2 regions of the Brachybacterium sacelli genome follow, and region 2 is predicted to be linked to the other one. Evidence: predicted binding sites of a transcription regulator. Region 2 holds the regulator's gene; the other holds the start of a gene.

Region 1 (10,551 bases), on a different contig from region 2:
CTAGATGGACGGCTCCCCCAAGGCGGCTCCGCCCGTGCGCCCACTCCGGGGCTGCCGGCACCGCGGCGGACTCGCATTACGAGATGAGCGTGAGGTACTGCTTGCGGGCGCGCATCGAGTGGATGATCTCCTCGGTGCCGTCATCCCAGATCAACACCACCAGCTCGAGAAGACGGGCGTGGGTGTCGAAGCCCAGGCGCAGCTCGCGTTGCGGGTTCTCCTCATCCAGTGGCGCTACGTACACCGCAGTGCTGGCCGCATGAATGGACTCCTCGCGGGCGATGTCGTGCGTGAGTGCTGAGGGTCGAACCCTCACGCGGTCGTCCACTCACGAACGGCTCGACGGATCGCCTCGGAGCGATTCAGGTGCTCACGATCAGCGCGCTGCATCAGCGAGGAAATCTCTTCGTCGGTGAATCGCACCGGCACCACCTGCGCCGCTTGCTCACCACGAGTAGGCCGCCCGCGCTTGCGCAGCTGCTCCACGTCGTAGCCGGCCTCGGCCTCAGCAACCCAGGCGTCGACCTGCTCCTCGGGGACCTCACTACCTTGCATCTTCCTCATGCTCAATATCGTAATACGTATACCGGCGACATGGCGAGCTCAACACCCTCCGACCTGGGTGTAGCGGGGCGCCTATAGCCCTGTTCGTCGACCTCCGTAGCGAGGAGCACCAAGGGGATGTTCAGCCCTGCCGCAGGGCAGTTGCGGCGCCCAGGAGGAACCAATCCAAGGCTGGCACTCTCCTAGTGAGAGTACTAATCTGCTCGTAGTTGAGTCGAAGGGACTCAAGGTTGGGAGGCCACCGATCCAGGAGGTGGCCGCGACAGGAAGGAGACACCATGGCTATCTACGACCCGTTCCGTGAGATGGAGCGTCTCGCGAGCAACTTCCTCGACACCGGGCGACGGGGCCCTCGGCAGATGCCGATGGACCTGTATCGCGCTGGCGATCACTATGTTCTCTCCGCTGACCTGCCGGGCATCGATCCAGGATCCGTCGACGTCGACGGCCAGCTGCTGACCATTCGCGCCGAGCGGACCCTCGCGACCGATGAACAGGCGCAGTGGATCACTCGCGAGCGCACGGGAGGAACCTTCCTGCGCCAGCTCAGCCTCGGACAGGGACTGGACACCGAGCACATCTCCGCGAGCTACAACAACGGTGTGCTCAGCGTGACGATCCCGATCAGCGAGAAGGCCAAGCCCCGCAAGATCGAGATCACCACGCAGAACACTCCCCAGCAGATCGAGTCCTCAGCAACCTGATCACTCGATCACCCTCACCGAAGGCCCCCGGCTCCCCCGTGAAGCCGGGGGCCTACCGGCGGGAGTATCAATGCACGGCCGTAGGTGCCGCCGTCTACGTCTTCGGATCCGCGGGGGTGGACCATCGAGACGAACCTTCAACCCCTGCCACTCACGCTCCCGCGCATGACGAGAGGTTCAGCAGTGCGCACCGCATTCCCAGGCGGCCACCTGGGGCCCCGTGCCGCGGATCCTGGAACGAATCCCTCTTCATTGCTTGCGTCTCACCGGACGCACCGGGTGCCTTGGGACTGCCGCGCGAATAGGTGACATCTTGACCTGATCGTGCGACAGTCCCAATCAGGAGGCTTCAGACCCCTGCTACACGCTCAAATGCGATGAGCCATGTTGACCTCCTGGCACACAAGAGCAGAAACCGCGAAGCTCGCAGTCTCATGCTTCGCCCACGCGATGACGAGTGGAGGCATCTCACTTCGAACGGGGCTGGCGCTGACGTCACTGACCCCTATGGGTGGAGAACGCCGCGTCGAAGGCTGCCTCGGAAGGCTCGTACTTACTCATCTTACGTACGAATTCCAGCGCTTCGGGCGCGCCCACGAGGCGGTCCATACCGGCGTCTTCCCACTCCACCGACAGCGGGCCGTCGTATCCGATGTGGTTGAGCGCGCGGAACGCGTTCTCCCAAGGCACGTCCCCGTGACCGGTGGAGATAAAGTCCCACCCGCGCCGCGGGTCAGCCCACGGCAGGTGGGAAGACAGCCGCCCGTTACGGCCGTTACCCACGCGCACTTTGGTGTCCTTGCAATGCACGTGGAAGATCTTGTTGGAGAAGTCCAGCAAGAACCCCACCGGGTCGAGCTGCTGCCAAACCATATGAGAGGGGTCCCAGTTCAAGCCGAAGGAGTCGCGGTCGATCACCTCGAGAGTCTTCTTCGTGGTCCAGTAGTCGTATGCGATTTCGCTGGGGTGGACCTCGAGAGCGAACCGAACGCCCTCTTCATCGAAGACGTCCATGATCGGATTCCAGCGGTCGGCGAAGTCCTGGTATCCGGCCTCGATCAACTCATCGCTGACCGGGGGGAACATCGCGACGTACTTCCAGATCGCCGATCCGGTGAAGCCAGTGACGGTCTTAACGCCTAAGCGTTTGGCAGCGCGAGCAGTGTTCTTCAACTCTTCCGCGGCGCGCTGGCGCACTCCTTCAGGGTCACCGTCGCCCCACACCGAGTCCGGGAGCATGTCGCGGTGACGCTGATCGATCGGGTCATCACAAACGGCCTGGCCCTTGAGGTGGTTCGAGATCGCGAATACCTGCAAACCGTGCTTTTCAAGGACTTCTTTTTTCTGAGCCACATAGTCATCGTCAGTGGCCGCGCGGTTAGGGTCGAGGTGGTCGCCCCAGCAGGCGATCTCAAGGCCGTCATAGCCCCACTCGCCAGCCCGCTGGGCGAGTTCCTCGAACGGCATATCGGCCCACTGGCCGGTGAACAGTGTAATCGGTCGTGCCATGGCTTTCTACTCCTCAGTTCATAGGAGGGTCAGTCGGAATGCTGACCCAAAGTTTGCAGTACCAGGTACAGAGAGAACGCTGCAAGCAGAGCATCGTGATCGAGGCCGACCAAGGCTTCCAAGGGCGTCACACACCGCGATGCCGCTGTCCGCTCAGAATCCACCGGTCCAGGTGGAACCCGGGGCCCATCCGAGCGGATCGGACCCCAGCCCTGCCCGACGACGCCACAGATCATGTGACACCTGATCGTGCATCAGTCCCTCATTCAGCCAGAGCCGAGTGCGGTGCACGGGTTCGATCGGTGCGTTGCCCTTCGGCATCACACGACAATTTCCGTACCAGCGGTGGTACAACCCCGCAAGCTCTTCAAGGTAGTGGGCGACGCGGTACGGTTCGCGAGATTCCGCGGCGAACCTAACAACGCGGGGAAACTCTTGGAGGGCACCGAGCAAGGCGGCCTCGGTCTCGTGCTCGAGCAGCTCGGGCCGGAATCCCGCGAGCGTGACGCCCCCTTCGGCCGCTTTTCGCGCAACATTGCTCGTGCGCGCGTGAGCGTACTGAACATAGAAGACTGGATTATCGTTCGAGCGCTTCTCGAGGATGCCCAGATCGATATCAAGATTCGTATCAGCGGAGCTGCGCACGAGGGCATATCTCGCTGCGTCAACGCCGACCACCTCGACGAGGTCCTCGAGCGTGACGACGGTTCCGGCCCGCTTTGACATGCGTACGGGGTGGCCGTCGCGCACCAGATTCACCATCTGGCCGATGAGCACTTGGAGATTCGTTCCTGGCTCATCTCCAAAGGCTGAGCACATCGCCATGAGTCGCTGCACATAACCGTGGTGATCGGCCCCGAGCATGACGAGACAACGGTCAAATCCGCGCTCACGCTTATTTAGATAATACGCAATGTCACCCGAGATGTATGCGGGCTGGCCGTCAGACTTTATGACAACACGATCCTTGTCGTCGCCAAACTCGGTAGTGCGCAACCATACGGCGCCATCCTTTTCGAAGATCTGCCCCAGGTCGCGCAGTCTTTCAACGGCACGCGCGACAGCACCCGACTCATGCAGCTGGTTCTCGTGAAAAAATACGTCGAAGTCGACACCGAAGTTGCGCAGGCTGTTCTTGATATCGCTGAACATGAAGTCGACTCCAGTCGCGCGGAACGTCTCCTGTAGTGCTTCGGGCGTCAAGTCTTCGAGGCACCCTGGCTCGTGTACGCGAACGACGCGCTGCGCGATGTCGTCGATGTACGAGCCGCCGTAGCCATCCTCCGGGGTTGGCTCACCCTTATAGGCGGCGACCAAACTTCGAGCAAATCGATCAATCTGCGTCCCATAGTCATTGAAATAGTACTCACGGGTGACATCGCCCTTTTGCGCAGAAAGGAGTCGCGCGAGAGAATCACCAACGGCGGCCCATCTTGTTCCGCCAAGATGGATCGGTCCCGTCGGGTTCGCCGAAACGAACTCGAGATTGATCCTTTGGCCTTCAAATGCGTCACCATTCCCGTACTCGCATCCCAAGTCCACGATCGTCTTCGCCAATTGCCCCGCCGCAGCAGCATTGAGGCGCACGTTGACGAAACCGGGCCCTGCGATTCCCGCCGATGCGACGCCGTTGACTTGGGATAGACCGTCGGCGATCTCCTGCGCGAGTTCACCAGGATTCAAGTCCAGCCTCTTGGCGAACTTCATCGCGGCATTAGTCGACCAATCACCGTGGGCGCGGTCGCGGGGTCGTTCAATGGTGACCTCAGTCGCTCGAATGTCGAAACGCTCGCCGTCGCATCGTCGCTCAGCAATTTCCGTCAGGATATTGATTACCGAGTTTCCGAGAGCGTCCTGGTTCATAGCCGTCGATTCTAGTCTTCTTGCGGCCAGGGTGCGAGCCTGGTCGGCCAAGTGTGAGATCCGGGCCTTGTGCCCTGACGAAGAACGGATCACCAGGACCGATGAGCAGATCCCGTCTCCCGCACGGACCGCCCCCGGGATCGCCACCGTGAGCAACGAGCCTGCCGCCACGCGCGATGTGACCGGTGCCTGGATGACGAACATGGGCTAGGGCGTGCCTTTTAGTAGGCGGGTCCAGGTGAGGATGGCGCAGAGGGTGATGCCGGCGCGGTAGGTGATGGCGAGTTTGTCGTAGCGGGTGGCGATGCCGCGCCATTGCTTGGCCAGGGCGAAGAACCTCTCGATCACGTTGCGGCCACGGTAGGCGTCGGTATCGAGTGCGGGCGGGCGTCCTCCCTGGCTACCACGCCGCTTGCGTGCGGCGATCTGGTCTCGCTTGTCGGGGATGACTGCTTTGATGCCGCGGCGGCGCAGCTGCCTGCGGATCACACCGGTCGCGTATGCACGGTCAGCGATCACGGCGTCCGGTCGAGTCCGTGTCCGGCCCGGGCCGACCCGGGGAACGTGGATCTCGCCGAGCACGTCGGCGAGCATTGCGCCGTCGTTGCGCTGCCCTCCGGTGAGGACCATCGCCAGGGGCCTGCCATGCCCATCGACGGCCTGATGGATCTTCGTCGTCAACCCGCCGCGAGAGCGGCCGATGCCATGGCCGGGCGGTTCGACCTCATCGAGTGGGAGGTTCTTGTGATTCGACGCGGCCCCCTGTGTCCTGCTCGGGGCGGGTCGTGTTCGTCGCGTGCTGATGCGCACGCGCGATCGTCGCGTCAATCGACACTGCCCAGTCGATCTTCCCGGCAGCGTCGGCCTCGGCGAGCATCTGGGTCAGCACGCGATCCCAGGTGCCGTCACCGGCATACCGGCGATGTCGCTTCCACACCGTCTGCCACGGCCCGAATTGATCGCGAGGCAGATCCCGCCACGGAATCCCAGTCCGGAACCGATACGCGATGCCCTCCACGATCCGCCGGTCATCACCGAACGGATGACCTCGCCTGCCCGCGTTCGAGGGCAGCAACGGCTCGATTCGTCCCCACTGCTCGTCCGTGAACACCCGATACCGCGAACCCGTCGACCTCACCACACCAGCATCTCGCGCACCCCACTCCACATATGGGAGACACGCTGAAGCGCCCTGGGTTCCGTTCCGGCTTCTATGTGGGGGCCGTTGAGGGCTCCCGGGTCTGAGCGTAGGCCTTCTCGACCTCGATCGGAGTCGAGTAGTCCAGGGCCTGGTGGAGCCGCTGGTGGTTCCACCAGTGGACCCAGTTCATCGTCGCGAATTCGACCTCGGTGACCGACGGCCAAGCGGGCCGGGCGTGGATGAGCTCGGCTTTGTAGAGCCCGTTGACCGTCTCTGCCAGGGCATTGTCATAGCTGTCGCCGCGGGAGCCGACAGAGGCAGCGATGCCCGCTTCGGCCAGGTGCTCGGTGTATCGAACGCTGACGTACTGACTGCCACGGTCGCTGTGGTGGATCAAACCCCCGATGGCCTGGTCTTTTGCTGCGATCAAAGCGTGTTCGAGGGCCTCGAGCGGGAGGTCCTCTGTCCGCATCGTCGCCCTTGTTGCCCAGCCCGCGATCCGGCGGGAGAACGCATCGATCACGAAAGCCGTGTAGCAGAATCCGCTGGTCGTGCGGACGTAGGTGATGTCTGCGACCCAGAGCCGGTTCGGTGCGGGAGCCTCGAAGTTCCTCTCCACGAGATCCGGCCGTCCATCGGGCAGCGGCGAGGGCTGCGTGGTGCGGGGCGTCCGCCCGCGGATCACACCGTGCAACCCGGCTTTGCGCATCAGCCGAGCGCACTGATCACGACCGATGTCCCAGCCCTCACGCCGCATCGCGTGCCAGATCTTCCGCGCCCCATAGACCCCGTAGTTCTCGGCATGGATGCGCCTGATCTCTTCGATAAGCACGCGATCGCGCAGGTCACGGTCGCTTGCCGGTCGAGTCTTCGCGGCGCGGTAGCCGCGTGAAGTGATGAATCCACCCTCGGTCGCCGCGAGGGTGCGGCAGATGAGCTCGACCCCGAACTGATCGCGATACATATCGATGTAGGCGATCATCTCGTCGAGGGGCGGTCGAGCTCCGCGGCGAAAAACGCTGACGCTGACTTCAGGATCTCGTTCGCCCTGCGCAGCTCCGCGTTCTCACGCTTGAGCCGGCGAATCTCGGCCTGGGCCTCGCTCGAGAGCCCAGTTTTGGCCCCTGCGTCGATCTGAGACTGCTCGATCCAGCGCCGCAGCGACTCCGTCGAGATGTTCAGCTTCGGCGCGATCTCCTTGATCGCCTGATACTGCGTAAGGCCTTCATCGGCCTCCATACGGTCCACGACCATGCGCATGGCACGGTCGCGGAACGACTGTGGGTACTTGCTCGGCATGTTCCAATCCTCCTCGTATCAGGATCGGAACGGAACCCAGGGCGCTTCACGCCCTAGTTCGTGGTGGACGCGTAGTGAAGTCGCGCGGAGCGAGCGCAGCACATCTTCGTATGCAGAGAGCCTTTCGGAACCACAAGCTTGGAGAGCTGTTTGTGCGGGAGTCTCAAGCTGTGGCAACGCATCTGGCTCGAGGTGGCGCCCTCGGGGCAGTCCTTGGTGGCGACGAGAGGCTTCTACGTGTTCGTCAGGGACTGCCGCACGGATCGCGGACGGGGCTGCCCCCGTGACTCCGTCGGGCGCAGCACGCCTGATGTCCGCCATGCACGGCGTGCCGCCGCGCAGGCCGGGGGGCCTCCTCGCCGTCCCCGACATAAGATCCCTTGAAGCGACAAGACTGACGCAAAGGAGCACGCGATGAGATCACCTATTCTCGGTTATCTCGACACGGTCATCGAGGAGACCGCTCACATCAGCGCCGGTGATGTTGCCGGTTACATCCCCGAACTCGCGGCCGCCGACCCGGATCGCGTGGCCATCGCCCTGTGCACGGTCAACGGTACGGTCTATTCCAGCGGCGACGTCGACCATCGTTTCAGTATCCAATCGATGTCCAAGCCGTTCGCGTATGCCCTGGCGATCGAGGACCACGGCCTGGGCGCGGTGCTCGACAACGTCGGTGTCGAACCCAGCGGTGAGGCCTTCAACGAGCTCTCCCTTGATCCAGAGACCGGCAAACCGCGCAACCCGATGATCAACGCCGGTGCCATTGCGACCCACGCGCTGCTAAAGAGCGACGAGGAGTCGTCGGTCGAGCGGATGCTCAAGTTGTTCTCGCAGCTGACGGGTCGACAGATCGACATCGAGGAGGCAGTCGCTGCATCGGAGCTTGGTGCGGGCGATCGCAATCTCGGGCTCGCTCATCTCTTGCGCGCGGCCGGGGCGCTCGCGCAGGAGCCTGGGCCTGCGGTCGAGGGGTACATCCGCCAATGCGCGGCCTCTGTCACCGTGCGTGACCTTGCCCTAATGGCGGCAACCCTTGCCAACGCCGGCGTGCAACCTGAAACGGGCGAGCAGGTGTTGCGTCGACAGACGACCAGACAGGTGCTCAGCGTCATGGCGTCCTGCGGCATGTACGACGCGGCGGGAGACTGGCTCTCCACAGTTGGCATCCCCGCCAAGAGCGGAGTCGCCGGAGGCATCATCGGCGTCCTGCCCGGGCAGATCGGGGTAGCAGTCTTCTCTCCCCGGCTCGACCCACACGGCAACAGTGCCCGTGGGATCGAGATGATGAAACGGCTCTCAGAAGACCTCGGTCTGCATCTCATGGACACGGGAAGACCAGCGCGCTCCTCACTGCGCGAGACACGGACCGTCATCGTCGAAGGACAACCAGCGACGATCTATGTCCTCCAAGGTGACCTGGTGCTCAGCTCCATCGAATCCCTCGTGCACGAGATTATCGAGCATCCTCCGCAGACCGACCTCATCATCTTCGACATGAGCCGAGTCGACGAAGTGCATGCCGTCGCCCGGCGCACGTCGTCCGACATGGCAACGAAGCTCGTCGAAGAGGGACACCAGATCATCCTCATTGATCCAGACGAGACCGTCACCGACTTCCAAGACAGTCAAGGACGCCCCGTCGAACGGTGGAGCCCTCATCGACTGGAACAAGCAACCGAAGGTCCGGAACGGTGACCCTCAAGCACGGGCCCTCGCGGCGCTGACGAGCGCCTCGACGGAAACGATCAGCAGGGCGCGGTGCCGCTGGAGGCGGTCATCAGACCAGGGCCCCTCTGATGCGTGCGCGCGAAGCCCAGACGATGCGAACTGCCACGCCGTGATCTGGCCAAGCAGCAAGGCGAGCACATCGACCGCCGCACCATCGAAATGCTCTGACAGCTCTCGCACCTTGGGCTCGTACGCCTGGACCTCGCCCGGCGATGCATCCTCCCGCTCAAGTCCAGCCCAGGATGTTAAGCGCAGGATCTCTGGTCGCTCTGTCAGGTAGTCGAACAGCGCCGCGGCGTACGAAGGGAGGTCCTCAGCAGTGAATGGCACCTCGTCTGCCATCTCGGCCAGCGCGGCCGACACCACAAGATCGAACAGCTGGCCCTTGGGTCCGAAGTGAACGTAGATGGAGCGCTTGTTGACCCGCCCAGTCTCAGCGATTCTGTCCACGCGCGCGCCAGCAAGGCCGAACTGCGCGAACTCGGCCCGCGCCGCGTCGAGGATCCGACGTTTGGTCTCCGTGGCATCGGGTGGCATCCCCTCAGCCTATAGGTAACCACCTGGTTATTGACCTGTCTGTCCTGGCGTGGCAGGCTCCCTGTCGTAAGCATCCAGATAGTTACCCAAGGAGTGCCCATGTCCCAGAAGATCTTGATCACCGGTGCCAGCAGTGGATTCGGGCAAGGAGCAGCGCTCGAGCTTGCCCGTCAGGGCCACGATGTGATTGCCGCTGCCGAGACGTGGCCCCAGGTCCGCAGCCTTCGAGCGGATGCCGACGCAGCCGGCGTCGAACTCAACGTCATCAAGCTCAACCTGCTCGACCCCATCGACATCGCTCACGCCGGCTCCTTCGACGTGGACGTTCTGGTCCTCAACGCCGGAGTCATGGAGGGCGGGTCCGTGGTCGATATCCCGCTGCAGAGAGTGCGGGAGTCGTTCGACATCAACCTGTTCGGGCACCTCGAACTGGTCCAGGCCATCGCACCGAAGATGATCGCTCGCAAGAGCGGACGCATCATCTGGACCTCCTCGATGGGCGGGATCCTCGTCGTCCCGTTCCTAGGCGCCTACTGCGCGACCAAGCACGCGATCGAAGCGGTCGCCGGGTCGATGAAGGCCGAGCTGGAGCAGTTCGGCATCAAGGTCGCCACCATCAACCCCGGAGTGTTCGGGACCGGGTTCAACGACACCGGCGCCGAGAGCTACGTGCAGTGGTACGACGGCGAGACCGCGCATGTCCCGATGCCTGACTTCGGTCCATCGCTGGCCGACCAGGCCGACCCCCAGGAGATGGTCGACGCGATGGTGGAGACCATCACCGCCGACAATCCCGACTACCGGACCATGCGGCCACTGGAGACCATCGACGCTGCCAAGCAGTGGCAGGAAACCGAGTGGACCCAGAAGGCCTGACACCAAGAGAGAAGGAAAGGACAGAACCACATGTCACACCCCACAATCACTCTTGAAACGGCCAGCCGCATCATCGACGCCGGCCAGGAGAAGGCCCATGATCTCGGCCTGAACGCCGTCTTCGCCGTCCTCGACGCCGGGGCGAACCTTGTCGCCTTCGAGCGCATGGATGGCGCCTGGCTGGCCTCTAATGATCTGGCGCTGGCGAAGTCACGTACCTCCGTCATGTTCGAAGCACCAAGCGAAGCGTTGAACGCGCCCTTACAGCTCGGTGAGCCGGTCGCTCACTTCGATCACACCAACGGCGGTCTGCTCCTCATGGGCGGC
Region 2 (10,551 bases):
GGCGGGCGTCGCGGTTGCCGCCGGGGCCGATCTCCCACCGGCCGTAGGCCTCGACGATGTCGCTGACCAGCCGGTGGCGGACCACGTCGCGGGCGGAGAGGCGGCAGAAGGAGATGTCGTCGATCCCGCCGAGCACCTGCTCGACCACCTGCAGCCCGCTCTTCTGCGAACCCGGCAGGTCGACCTGGGTGACATCGCCGGTGACGACCATCGTGGAGTTGAAGCCCAGACGGGTCAGGAACATCTTCATCTGCTCGGGCGTGGTGTTCTGGGCCTCGTCCAGGATGATGAAGGCATCGTTGAGGGTGCGCCCGCGCATGTACGCCAGCGGGGCGACCTCGATGGTGCCGGCGCCCATCAGGCGCGGGATCGATTCCGGGTCGAGCATGTCGTGCAGCGCGTCGGACAGCGGGCGCAGGTACGGGTCGATCTTCTCGTTGAGGCTGCCGGGCAGGAAGCCCAGCCGCTCCCCCGCCTCCACCGCGGGCCGCGTGAGGATGATCCGGTTGACCTGCTTGCTCAGCAGCTGCTGGACCGCCATGGCGACGGCCAGATAGGTCTTGCCGGTGCCGGCGGGGCCGATCCCGAAGGTGACGGTCGAGGACTCGACCGCATCGATGTACTTCTGCTGGCCCAGCGTCTTGGGGCGGATGCTGCGCCCGCGCGAGGACAGCACGGTGCGCGAGAGCACCTGGTCGAGCTTCTGGTCCGAGGCACGGTCGTCGCCGTAGAGGTTCGCGGCGCGCTGGACGGCCTCGGCCGTGACGGCCTGGCCGGTGCCGGCCAGCTCGATGAGGCTGCGCATGATGTGCTCGCTGCGCCGCAGGGCGTCGTCGGTGCCGCGCAGCGTGACCTCATGGCCCCGCACATGAACGTCTGTGTCGGGCACCGCGTCCTCGAGAGCGGCCAGCGCCTGGTCGTTCTCGCCGAGCACCTGGAAGGGGCTCAGGTGGTCAGGGATCGCCAGCTTCCGCTCGTGCACCTCGGGGGTGCGGCCGGGCGTCGGGGTGAGGGCATCAGCCAAGATCCGTCACATCTCTCCTTCTGCGAGCGTCCCGCCCGCGAGGACGTGCGCGTGCACGTGGAACACGGTCTGTCCGGCGCTGGGGCCGGTGTTGAAGAGCAACCGGAAGTCGCCGCTGCCCTGGTGAGAGGCGATGTCCCCCGCCACGGTGGCGACATGGGCGAGCAGCTCGGGCTGCTCCGCGAGCTCCCGCACGTCGCGCCGGTGCTCCCGCGGGACCACGAGCACGTGGACGGGAGCCTTCGGGCTGAGGTCCTTGAAGGCGATCACCGTCTCGTCCTCGTACACACGATCCGACGGGATCTCTCCCGCCAGGATCTTGCAGAACACGCAGTCCGGGTCCCGGCGTCCGGTGGCTGTCTCTCCCATACCCCGGAGTCTACGGGAGCGACTCTTCGCACAGCCCGGTTGGGAAGTTCCCTCATGTATGAGAAGTTTTAACCATCATGACGAAGCTCGGAATCATCATCAGCAGCGCCCGCCCCAACCGCGTCGGTGAGAAGGTGGCCCAGTGGGTCGCCGACTCCGCCGGGGAACGGTTCGACCTCGACCTCATCGACCTGCGCGACATCGCACTGCCCTCCTTCGACGAGCCGACCAGCCCGAAGTCCGGCGCGGACAAGACCACCGCGCACGGCCTCAGCTGGGGCGAGCGGATCGGCGCGCTCGACGCCGTGGTCATCCTCACCCCGCAGTACAACGGCTCCTACACGGGCTCGCTGAAGAACGCCGTCGATTTCCTCTACGCCGAGTGGAACGGCCTGCCCACCGTGCTGGTCGGCTACGGCTGGGGCGCGGCGCACGAGGTGCTCCCCCTGCTGGAGGCGCTGATGGGCCGTGTCGGCTCCGATCTCGTGGGCAGCATCGGCCTCGGCTTCCGCGAGGACCTCTCGGTCGAGGGCGAGCTGTTCGTCACCGAGGAGAAGGCCGCCGCGCTCGAGGCCGCCCTCGCCGCGGTCGAGCAGAAGGTCCTCTCCCCCGTCAGCTGACGCGTTCGCGAGCCACCTCAGTGCCCGGGGCTCGCGTAGAACCTCGAGAGGTACCGGAAGACCATCACACCGGCGACGAGGATTAGTGGTCCGGCCAGAGGCGAGATCAGTGCGAACCAGGTGGGCACCACGAGCTCCCCCTCGTGGCCCAGCACGATCGCGGCGGGCAGGTAGGCCATGAACGCCAGTGGGAGCGGGAACGTCAGCAGGTAGGTTCCGGCGGTGCCGAAGATCGTCATGGGGTAGGCCCCGAAGTCCGTCAGCACCCGGTCGATGGTGTCCTTGACCCGCGTCGTCGGCCCCATCCGGAAGTCCAGTCCGGAGATGCCGATCTGCAATCCCGCCTCGACCAGCCCTCCCCCGATCGCCGCGAGCGCCAGGTATGCCACCGCGCCGGCCGTCCAGTCGACGCCGACCTGGGAGGCGGCCACGCCGAGGATCGCCAGCCCGAGCACGAGGTCGCCGAGGGTGCCCGGGTTGAAGAAGCGGGTCAGCAGCTGCATCAGCGGCGAGGCCGGGCGCAGCAGGTAGCGGTCCCAGTCCCCGTCGCGCACGACCTGCGCACTGGCGCGATGCTGGCCGAAGTTGATCGTGCACACCCCGTGCGCGGTCAGCCGCAGCCCGTACAGGAACGCCACCTCGAACACGTCCCAGCCCGCGATGGTGCCGAAGGCGCCCAGCAGCACCCCGATGAAGGCCAGCTGGGTCCCCTGGAGCGCGGCGCTGCCCAGGAACGTCAGCACCAGGTTCACGCGGTGCACCCGCATGCTGCGCCAGGTCGCCCCGAGCAGGATGGCGTAGGTGCGCCAGGGCGGCACCGGGCGGGCGAGGGTGCCTCGTCGCATCGGCCGGGTCCCGGCGCTCGCCTCAGCCACCGAAGATCACCAGGCGTCGCACGGCCCGCCGCCACACCAGGGCGGCGAGGGCGATGAGCACGAGGATCCACAGTGCCTGCAGTCCGATCGCCTGGACGGTGTGCCATCCCGGAGCGCGGTCCACGTAGATCGACAGCGGCACGAAGACCTGCGCGGAGAAGGGCAGCAGGGTGAGCACGCCGGTGAGCCAGTCGGGCATGAACCACAGCGGGATCAGCGCCCCGGAGGAGAACTGGGCGAGCATCCGGTAGATGAGGAACGCGCCGCCCACCTCGAGGGTCCAGAACCCCACCAAGCCGACGGTGAAGTTCACCAGCAGCGCGATGGCGAAGCCCAGTGCCAGGGAGAGGAGGCAGGCCAGGCCCGACAGCCACGTTCCCGGCAGGGCGATCGCGCCCAGCGCGAGACCGACCACGAGCGCGGTGGCAGCGGCCGGCAGCTGGCCGACGGTGCCGCCCACCTGCCGGGCCAAGGCCAGCGGGACGGCGGAGATCGGTCGCATCACGTCGAAGGCGATGGCCCCCGTGCGCAGCCGCCCCAGCATCGAGTCGAAGATGAACGGCTGGAACAGGGTGGTGGTCAGCACCCCGAGCACCGCGTAGGTGATCGCATCGACCTGCGCGACGCCCGCGACGTCGGTGCGCGAGCCGTAGACGGCGCTCCACACCAGGTGCACCAGGATCACCTGGAGCACGCAGCCGACGATCCCGGTCCAGGTGGAGGCGCGGAAGGCGAACTGGGCGCGGGCGGCGTGGGAGATCGAGGCGGAGATCCCGTCGACCAGCAGCCGGCCCTGCGGCCGCTGCACGGCGACGCTCATGCCTTCACGCCCCGGTCGGTGTAGATGCGCCGGATCACGTCCTCCACATTCGGCTCCCGGGAGGCGAGGTCGGTGATCTCCAGGGCGCCGGTGAGGCGCCCGATCGCCGCCGGGGCCGGGAGCTCCGCCGGGTCGAAGCGGAAGGTGGCGCGCAGTTCGTCGCCCGCCGGGACCAGTCGGGTCAGGGCCAGCCCCGCGATGTCGATGTCCTCGGGGACCGCCGGTGCGCTGATGACGATCTCGCGGAAGGGCGCATAGCGGGCGCGGAGGCTGTCGAGACCCCCGTCGTACAGGATCCGCCCCTCGTCGATGATCACCACGCGGTGGGCGAGCTGCTCGACGTCGGCGATGTCGTGCGTGGTCAGCAGCACCGTCGTACCCTCGGTGCGGTTCTGCTCGGCGATGAAGTCGCGGATGCGCGCCTTGGCCACGACGTCGAGGCCGACGGTCGGCTCGTCGAGATAGAGCACCGGTGGGCGGTACAGCATCGCGGCGACGATGTCCCCGCGCATCCGCTGTCCCAGCGACAGGGAGCGCACGGCGGTGTCCAGGAACGGCCCCATCTCCAACAGGTCCACGAAGGTCTCCAGGGAGCGCCGGTAGTCGACGGGATCCAGCCCGTACAGCTTGGCGATCAGCTCGAAGGACTCCCGCAGGGGCAGGTCGGTCCACAGCTGGGTGCGCTGGCCGAAGACGGCGCCGATGCTGCGGGCGTTGGCCCGACGGTCCTTCCACGGCACGATGCCCTCGACCTCGATGTGCCCGGCGGTGGGCACGAGGATGCCGGTGAGCATCTTGATGGTGGTCGACTTCCCCGCCCCGTTCGGACCGAGATAGCCCACGATCTCGCCGTCGTCGATGCGCAGGGAGATGTCGTCCACGGCGCAGGTGGTGACGGTGTCGGTGCTGAAGAAGGACCGCAGCGCGGAGAAGCGGCCCTCGACGCGCTTCGGCCGGGTGAACTCCTTGACCAGGTTCTCGGCGAGGATCATCGGCGGTCGCCGCCCGTCCTGCTCGACGCGGCGCGCAGGCAGTGGCGGGCGTCTGGGCTCATGACGACTGATCCTAGGAGACCGCGAGCGCCCTGTTGCAGGGTTTCAGGAATCCACTGGCAGCGGAGAGCCGCAGTGCAGAGAGCTACGCGCCGTGCCGCGCGCCGCTCAGCCCCAGCGACCCACCAGGCTGCTGAGCACCGCGAGCGCCGCGGGGCCCGCCGTCGAGGAACGCAGCACCTCGGGACCCAGCAGCACGGAGCGGGCCCCGGCTGCGCGGAGGGCCTCGAGCTCGCCCGGATCGATGCCGCCCTCGGGGCCGACGATCACGACGATCTGTTCGACCCCCTGGGGGCTCGCCCCACGCAGTTGCTCGGCGAGGCTCATCAGACCCACCGACTCCTGTTCGTGCAGGACCAGCACGATCGTCTGCTCGGCGCTCATCCCGCCCAGGAGCTCGGCGAGCTGCGCGGTGGTGACGGGCTCGTCGACCGTGGGGATCCCGGGGCGCCGGCACTGCTTGACCGCGGCCCGCACGGTCGCTGCCCATCGGGCGCGGCCCTTGACCAGCTTGTCCCCTCGCCACACCGAGACGGAACGGCGCGCGATCCAGGGCACCACCCGGTCGACGCCGAGCTCGGTGGCGGATTCGGCGGCCTGCTCGTCGCGCCCACCGGTCGCCAGGGCCTGCACCAGCGTGAGGCGCGGCAGTCGCTGGACGGCGGGAGTCGGGACCGACAGCAGGCGCAGGTCCAGAGCCTCCTTGCGGGCGGCGGTGACCTCCGCGAGCACCTGGCGCCCGGGGGCATCGGTGAGCAGGATCTGCTCGCCCACCCCGAGGCGGGCGACCTTCGCGGCGTGCCTGCCCTCCTCCCCGGCCAGGGTCAGGCTCTCGCCCTCGCGCGCGCCGGCGAGGGCGTCGTCGAGGACCAGGAACCCGGGCGGGGTGGTGGGCATCTCAGGGCTGCTGCGCTCAGAGGTCGCGCAGGCGGTCGCGGAGCTTGGAGAAGGGTCCGTGGCCCTTGCGCCGGGTGGTCTCGTCGCCGCGCAGCGCCGCGAGCTGCTGGAGCAGGTCGCGCTCCTCCTCGCTGAGCGAGGTGGGCACGTCGACATCGAGGACCACACGGATGTCACCGCGGCGCTCACGCCGCAGCGGGGTCACGCCGAGACCCTTCAGGCTGACCTCGTCCCCGGGCTGTGAACCGGGCTTCACGTCGATCTCCTGGGTGCCGTCGAAGGTCTCCAGCGGGATCGTCGCACCGAGCGCGGCGGAGGTCATCGGCACCGCCATGGTGATCACGAGGTCCTCGCCGTCGCGCTCGAACACCTCGTGATCGGTGACGGCGAGCTCGACGAACAGGTCACCGGAGGGACCGCCGGCCTCGCCGACCTCGCCCTCCCCCCGCAGCTGGATGCGGGTGCCGTTCTCGACGCCGGAGGGGATCTTCACGGTGACGCTGCGCTCCGAGGGGGTGCGGCCGTGGCCGGAGCAGCTGGTGCAGGGGTTCTCGATGACGTCGCCGTGGCCCTCGCAGGTGGGGCACGGGGCCATGGTCACCATCTGTCCCAGCAGGGACTGGGCGACGCGCTGGACGTGGCCCGAGCCGTTGCACGCGCTGCAGCGGGTGGGGCTGGTGCCGGGCTCGCAGCAGGAGCCGTCGCAGCGCTCGCAGCTCACGGCCGTGCGGAAGGTGACCTCCTGCTCGGTGCCGAAGACGACGTCACGCAGGTCGATCTTGACCCGGCGCAGCACGTCGCCCCCGCGGCGCTGGCGGGGCACCGGACCCTGGCCCCGGCCACCGCGCATGCCCGCCGCCCCGGCGAACATGTCGAAGATGTCGTTGACGTCGAAGCCGGCACCGCCGCCGAAGCCGCCGAAACCGCCTCCGCCCATGCCCGGGCCGCCGCCCATGTCGTACTGGCGGCGCTTGTCGGCGTTCGCGAGGGTCTCGTAGGCCTGGGAGACCTTCTTGAACTTCTCCGCGGCCTCCGGATCGGGGTTCACGTCCGGGTGCAGCGTCCGGGCGAGCTTCCGGTACGCCTTCTTGATCTCCTCGGTGGAGGCGTCGCGGGAGACGCCGAGGAGCTCGTAGTAGTCGTCGTTCACGGTGAGGGTTCCTTACCGGGGAGTCGGAGTGGCCGGGCCGCGGCGGGCGGCATCGGGCACGGGGTGGCGAGGGCTGGCGGGTGGACGCGGCTGGGCACGCGCCGGGAGGTCATTCGAGGTAGCGGGACACGTAGCGGGCGATGGCCTGGACGGTCGAGATGCCGGCGGCATAGTCCATGCGGCTGGGGCCGAGGATCGCCAGGTGCGAGCCCGCACCGTATCCGGCGCCCACGAGCGCGGCCTGGTGCAGCGCCCGGTCGTGCAGCTCCGAGCCGATCCGCACCTCGACGGAGCCTGGTGAGGCGTGCATCTCGGTGAACAGGCGCATCAGCACCAGCTGCTCCTCGAGCACGTCCAGCAGGGGCTCCACGTTCCGTGCGAAGTCCTCGGCGGAGCGGGCGATGTTGGCGGTCCCGGCCAGCATGATCCGGTCCTCCGCCCGCGTGGCCGCCAGGGAGACGAGGGCGTCGGCCACCTCCTGAACCGCGGCACGGTCCGCCGGCGGGATGGTCTCGAGCAGATCGTTCACCGGCGCCGTGAGGTCGGTGACCTCCCGCCCGGAGATGGCCCGGTTGAGCTGGTCGCGCAGGTCGACGTAGTACTCGGCCGGCTGAGCGGCGAACACCGGGACGGTGCGCTGGTCGACCCGCCCGGCTTCCGTGATCAACACCACCAGGAGCAGGGAGTCGGCGACCTTGACCAGCTCGACGTGGCGGATCCGGGCCTGGCGTCGGGCCGGGTACTGCACCATCGCGACCTGCTGGGTGAGCTGGGCCATCAGGCGCACGGTGCGGCCGAGGAGCTCCTCGACGTCACCGGAGTCCTCCAGCAGGGTGCCGATGGCGCGGCGCTCGGGGGCCGAGAGCGGCTTGACGGTCGCCACGTGGTCGACGAAGGCGCGATAGCCCTTGTCGGTGGGGATGCGACCGGCCGAGGTGTGCGGCTGATGGATCAGCCCCTCCTCCTCGAGCGACGACATGTCGTTGCGCACGGTGGCGGCGGAGACCCCCAGCTCATGGCGGTCGAGCAGGGACTTGGAGCCGACGGGCTCACGGGTGGAGACGTAGTCCTCGACGATCGCACCGAGGATCTGCAGCTTCCGGGCGTCCGTGTCCCTCACCTCCTGCGTTCCGTGCGTACCTGTCGTCCGGGGGCCGACGGGCGTGACCAGCGTCGCGATCGCGACGGCTGGCACCCGCACGTGCCGAGTGCCAATCCTACGCGCCTCCGGCGATGCTCGCGGGGAGGTGTTCGCCACGCGGGTAAGGTGTCGCGCGTGCCTGCACCCTCCGATCGCTTCCCCGACCGGTACGGCCGCGACGTGCTGTCCGCCGGTCCGCCCACCCATCATCGCCGCCGCCCCGCGGCCCGCGAGGTGCCCGCCCAGCGGGACCTTGTCGTCGAGGAGGCCTCGACCGGCTTCACCGGCGCGATCACCCGCGTGGAGAAGATCGCCGGCGAGCTGGTCGTCGAGCTCGACGACGGGCGCGGCAAGCGCCGCACCTTCCCGCTCGGCCCGGGCTTCATGATCGACGGGAAGCCCGTCCTGCTCACCCGCCCGGCGCCGCGTGCGCAGGCCCCGGTCCGCAAGCGCTCCGCGAGCGGCTCGGTCTACGTCGAGGGGGCGAGGGCGCGTACCGCCCGCGCCTCCCGGATCTGGGTCGAGGGCACCCACGACGCCGAGCTGGTCCAGAAGGTGTGGGGTCACGACCTGCGCCTCGAGGGCATCGTGGTCGAGCAGCTCGAAGGCGCCGACAACCTCGTCGAACGGGTCCAGGACTTCGCCCCGTCGGCCGGGCGGCGCCTCGGCATCCTGGTCGACCACCTGGTCCCCGGGTCCAAGGAGTCGCGCATCGCCGCCGAGGTCATGAAGCTGCCCGGCGCCCGTGGCAATGTCACGGTGCTGGGGCACCCCTACGTCGACGTGTGGCAGGCCGTGCGGCCGGCCCGCGTCGGACTGACGGCCTGGCCGCACATCCCCAAGGGCACCGACATCAAGGTCGGCTCGCTGGCGGCACTGGGCTGGCCCCATGCGGACAAGGCCGATGTGGGCATCGGCTGGCAGCGGATCCTGTCCACCGTCCGCTCCTACGCGGACGTCGAGCCCTCGCTGTCCGGGCGCATCGAGGAGCTCATCGACTTCGTGACGGTCGACCCGTCCTGACCTCCGTCGGGAAGGCAGCGGAGGTCATCTCGAGGCGATCCGCTGAACGTCCTCCTCGGTGAGGTCGAGGTAACCCACGAGGACGGGATCGAGGTATTCCTCGCGCCTCGCCCCTCCCTCGTCCACGGTCAGTGTGGGACTGAACGCGAAGAGATCGTAGGAGTCATCGACTTCGAGGGTGAAGGTCACCGTGCCCTCTCCGCCCTCCGCGAAGTCGGCGCGGACGTCGCGCGCGGCCAACCCCGCAGTGCCCGTGTCGACCCCCGTCACCTGAGCCTCGGTCCCCGAGGCGCTCCGGAGACCGAGGACGACCTCCCCGCCCCCGGGGAGGCTCGCTGGATACTCACCCGAGCTCTCGAAGGTCGGTCGGGACTCCGGCCGGTGCATCCGCCAGTCGCCGACGTCATGGGGTACTGCCTCCCCACCCTCGTCGACCACGACACGCACCGTCCTGAGGTCGAAGTCGTTCACATCGCTCGGGATGCTCACGGCTAGGGTTCCGGCGCGCAGCCCACCCTTGTCCGTTCCGGGGATGATCTCCGCGGCGTCCCCCGCGATCGCCGCCCTCCGGCGCGTCATTGACCACCACCAGCTCGTGGATCCCCGACCAGACGGGATCGCGCGTCGGGGCGACAACGATCAGGTTGGCGGTCGCGGCATCGCCGCTGGTGATGCCCACGTTCCCGGAGAGCCGCGCGAAGCGCATCCGTGAGGATCGTGGGGCGTCGGACCCGCAGCCGCTGGTACCGAGCACAGCGGCGGCCCCCAGGACGAGGGCCGCGCGGCGAGTTGCTCGTCCGTCCATGATCACTGCGTCCCCTCACCGAAGCCCGCGGGGGGGTTCACACGATCTTCGCCGGAATTGTTCAGACGGTGACCATAGATGCTGTTCAGAGCAGCGTCAAGGCGTCGTAGCGCATCACCGCGTTCCGAGCGTCTGGGGGAAATCCCCCGCCCGACATGGCGGTCCGCCACGGCGACGCCGGGGATCGAGCTGGCTAGGCTGGAGCCATCAGCCAGACGCCGGCCCTCCGGTCGGCCCTCTCGAAGAAGGAACCATGAGCCAGACTCCGCATCCGCACGATCCGTACGGCTCCGAGCCCGGCGACTCCGCGCCCGAGCAGCAGTCCCCGGGCTGGACCGCCGCACCCCAGGACGTCTCCGGTCAGCAGGGCGAGGCCGAGCAGGACCAGGCCAGCCCGACCTCTGACCCGGCGCTGCACCCCCACGACCCCTACGCCTACGATCCGCCCGCCCCGCAGGACGGCAGCGCTCCCGAGGCCGGGGGCCACACCGACGGATCCCCGTCGGCCGGCCCGGACCCCTACGGCGCCGCCCCCGGCCAGCAGAGCGCCTCGGGCTATCCCGGCCAGCCCGGACACCAGGGCCCCTACGGCGGCAGCCAGGACGCGTACGCCGCCCCCGGCCCTGTCGACCTCAACACTCCCCCGGCCGGCTTCAAGGGCATCTACGAGGGCTCGCTGTCCGGCCAGGGGATGAAGGACTCCGACGCGAAGACCTGGGCGCTCGTGGTGCACCTGGCCGCGCTGCTGCAGTTCATCATCCCGTTCGTGGGCGGG

The links. Region 2 encodes HrcA, which represses chaperone genes, less so after heat shock. Its sites were predicted from a motif close to TTNGCACTCGNNNNNNNCGAGTGCNAA; they were not measured.
Region 1: the regulator HrcA is predicted to act here: its motif matches at 736-762, upstream of JOF43_RS09345 (Hsp20/alpha crystallin family protein).

The regions. Positions count from the first base shown of each region.
Region 1 covers NZ_JAGIOD010000001.1:2,085,337-2,095,887, forward strand. Annotated here, with positions in the region: gene JOF43_RS09335 (hypothetical protein) at 77-316, opposite strand; gene JOF43_RS09340 (ribbon-helix-helix protein, CopG family) at 313-564, opposite strand; gene JOF43_RS09345 (Hsp20/alpha crystallin family protein) at 843-1,268, shown strand; gene JOF43_RS09350 (sugar phosphate isomerase/epimerase family protein) at 1,764-2,777, opposite strand; gene argS (arginine--tRNA ligase) at 2,931-4,640, opposite strand; one part of gene JOF43_RS09360 (IS5 family transposase) at 4,848-5,402, opposite strand; one part of gene JOF43_RS09360 (IS5 family transposase) at 5,404-5,781, opposite strand; one part of gene JOF43_RS09365 (IS3 family transposase) at 5,852-6,789, opposite strand; AL1L pseudoknot at 6,700-6,802, opposite strand; one part of gene JOF43_RS09365 (IS3 family transposase) at 6,789-7,080, opposite strand; gene JOF43_RS09370 (glutaminase) at 7,495-8,778, shown strand; gene JOF43_RS09375 (TetR/AcrR family transcriptional regulator) at 8,782-9,348, opposite strand; gene JOF43_RS09380 (SDR family oxidoreductase) at 9,448-10,224, shown strand; gene JOF43_RS09385 (GlcG/HbpS family heme-binding protein) at 10,255-10,551, shown strand, end outside.
Region 2 covers NZ_JAGIOD010000002.1:1,417,999-1,428,549, reverse strand. Annotated here, with positions in the region: gene JOF43_RS20890 (PhoH family protein) at 1-1,024, opposite strand, end outside; gene JOF43_RS20885 (histidine triad nucleotide-binding protein) at 1,031-1,393, opposite strand; gene JOF43_RS20880 (NADPH-dependent FMN reductase) at 1,471-2,013, shown strand; gene JOF43_RS20875 (ABC transporter permease) at 2,031-2,858, opposite strand; gene JOF43_RS20870 (ABC transporter permease) at 2,881-3,708, opposite strand; gene JOF43_RS20865 (ABC transporter ATP-binding protein) at 3,705-4,700, opposite strand; gene JOF43_RS20860 (16S rRNA (uracil(1498)-N(3))-methyltransferase) at 4,869-5,657, opposite strand; gene dnaJ (molecular chaperone DnaJ) at 5,674-6,807, opposite strand; gene hrcA (heat-inducible transcriptional repressor HrcA) at 6,917-7,927, opposite strand; gene JOF43_RS20845 (DUF3097 domain-containing protein) at 8,075-8,971, shown strand; gene JOF43_RS20840 (hypothetical protein) at 8,996-9,550, opposite strand; gene JOF43_RS20835 (DUF4870 domain-containing protein) at 10,030-10,551, shown strand, end outside.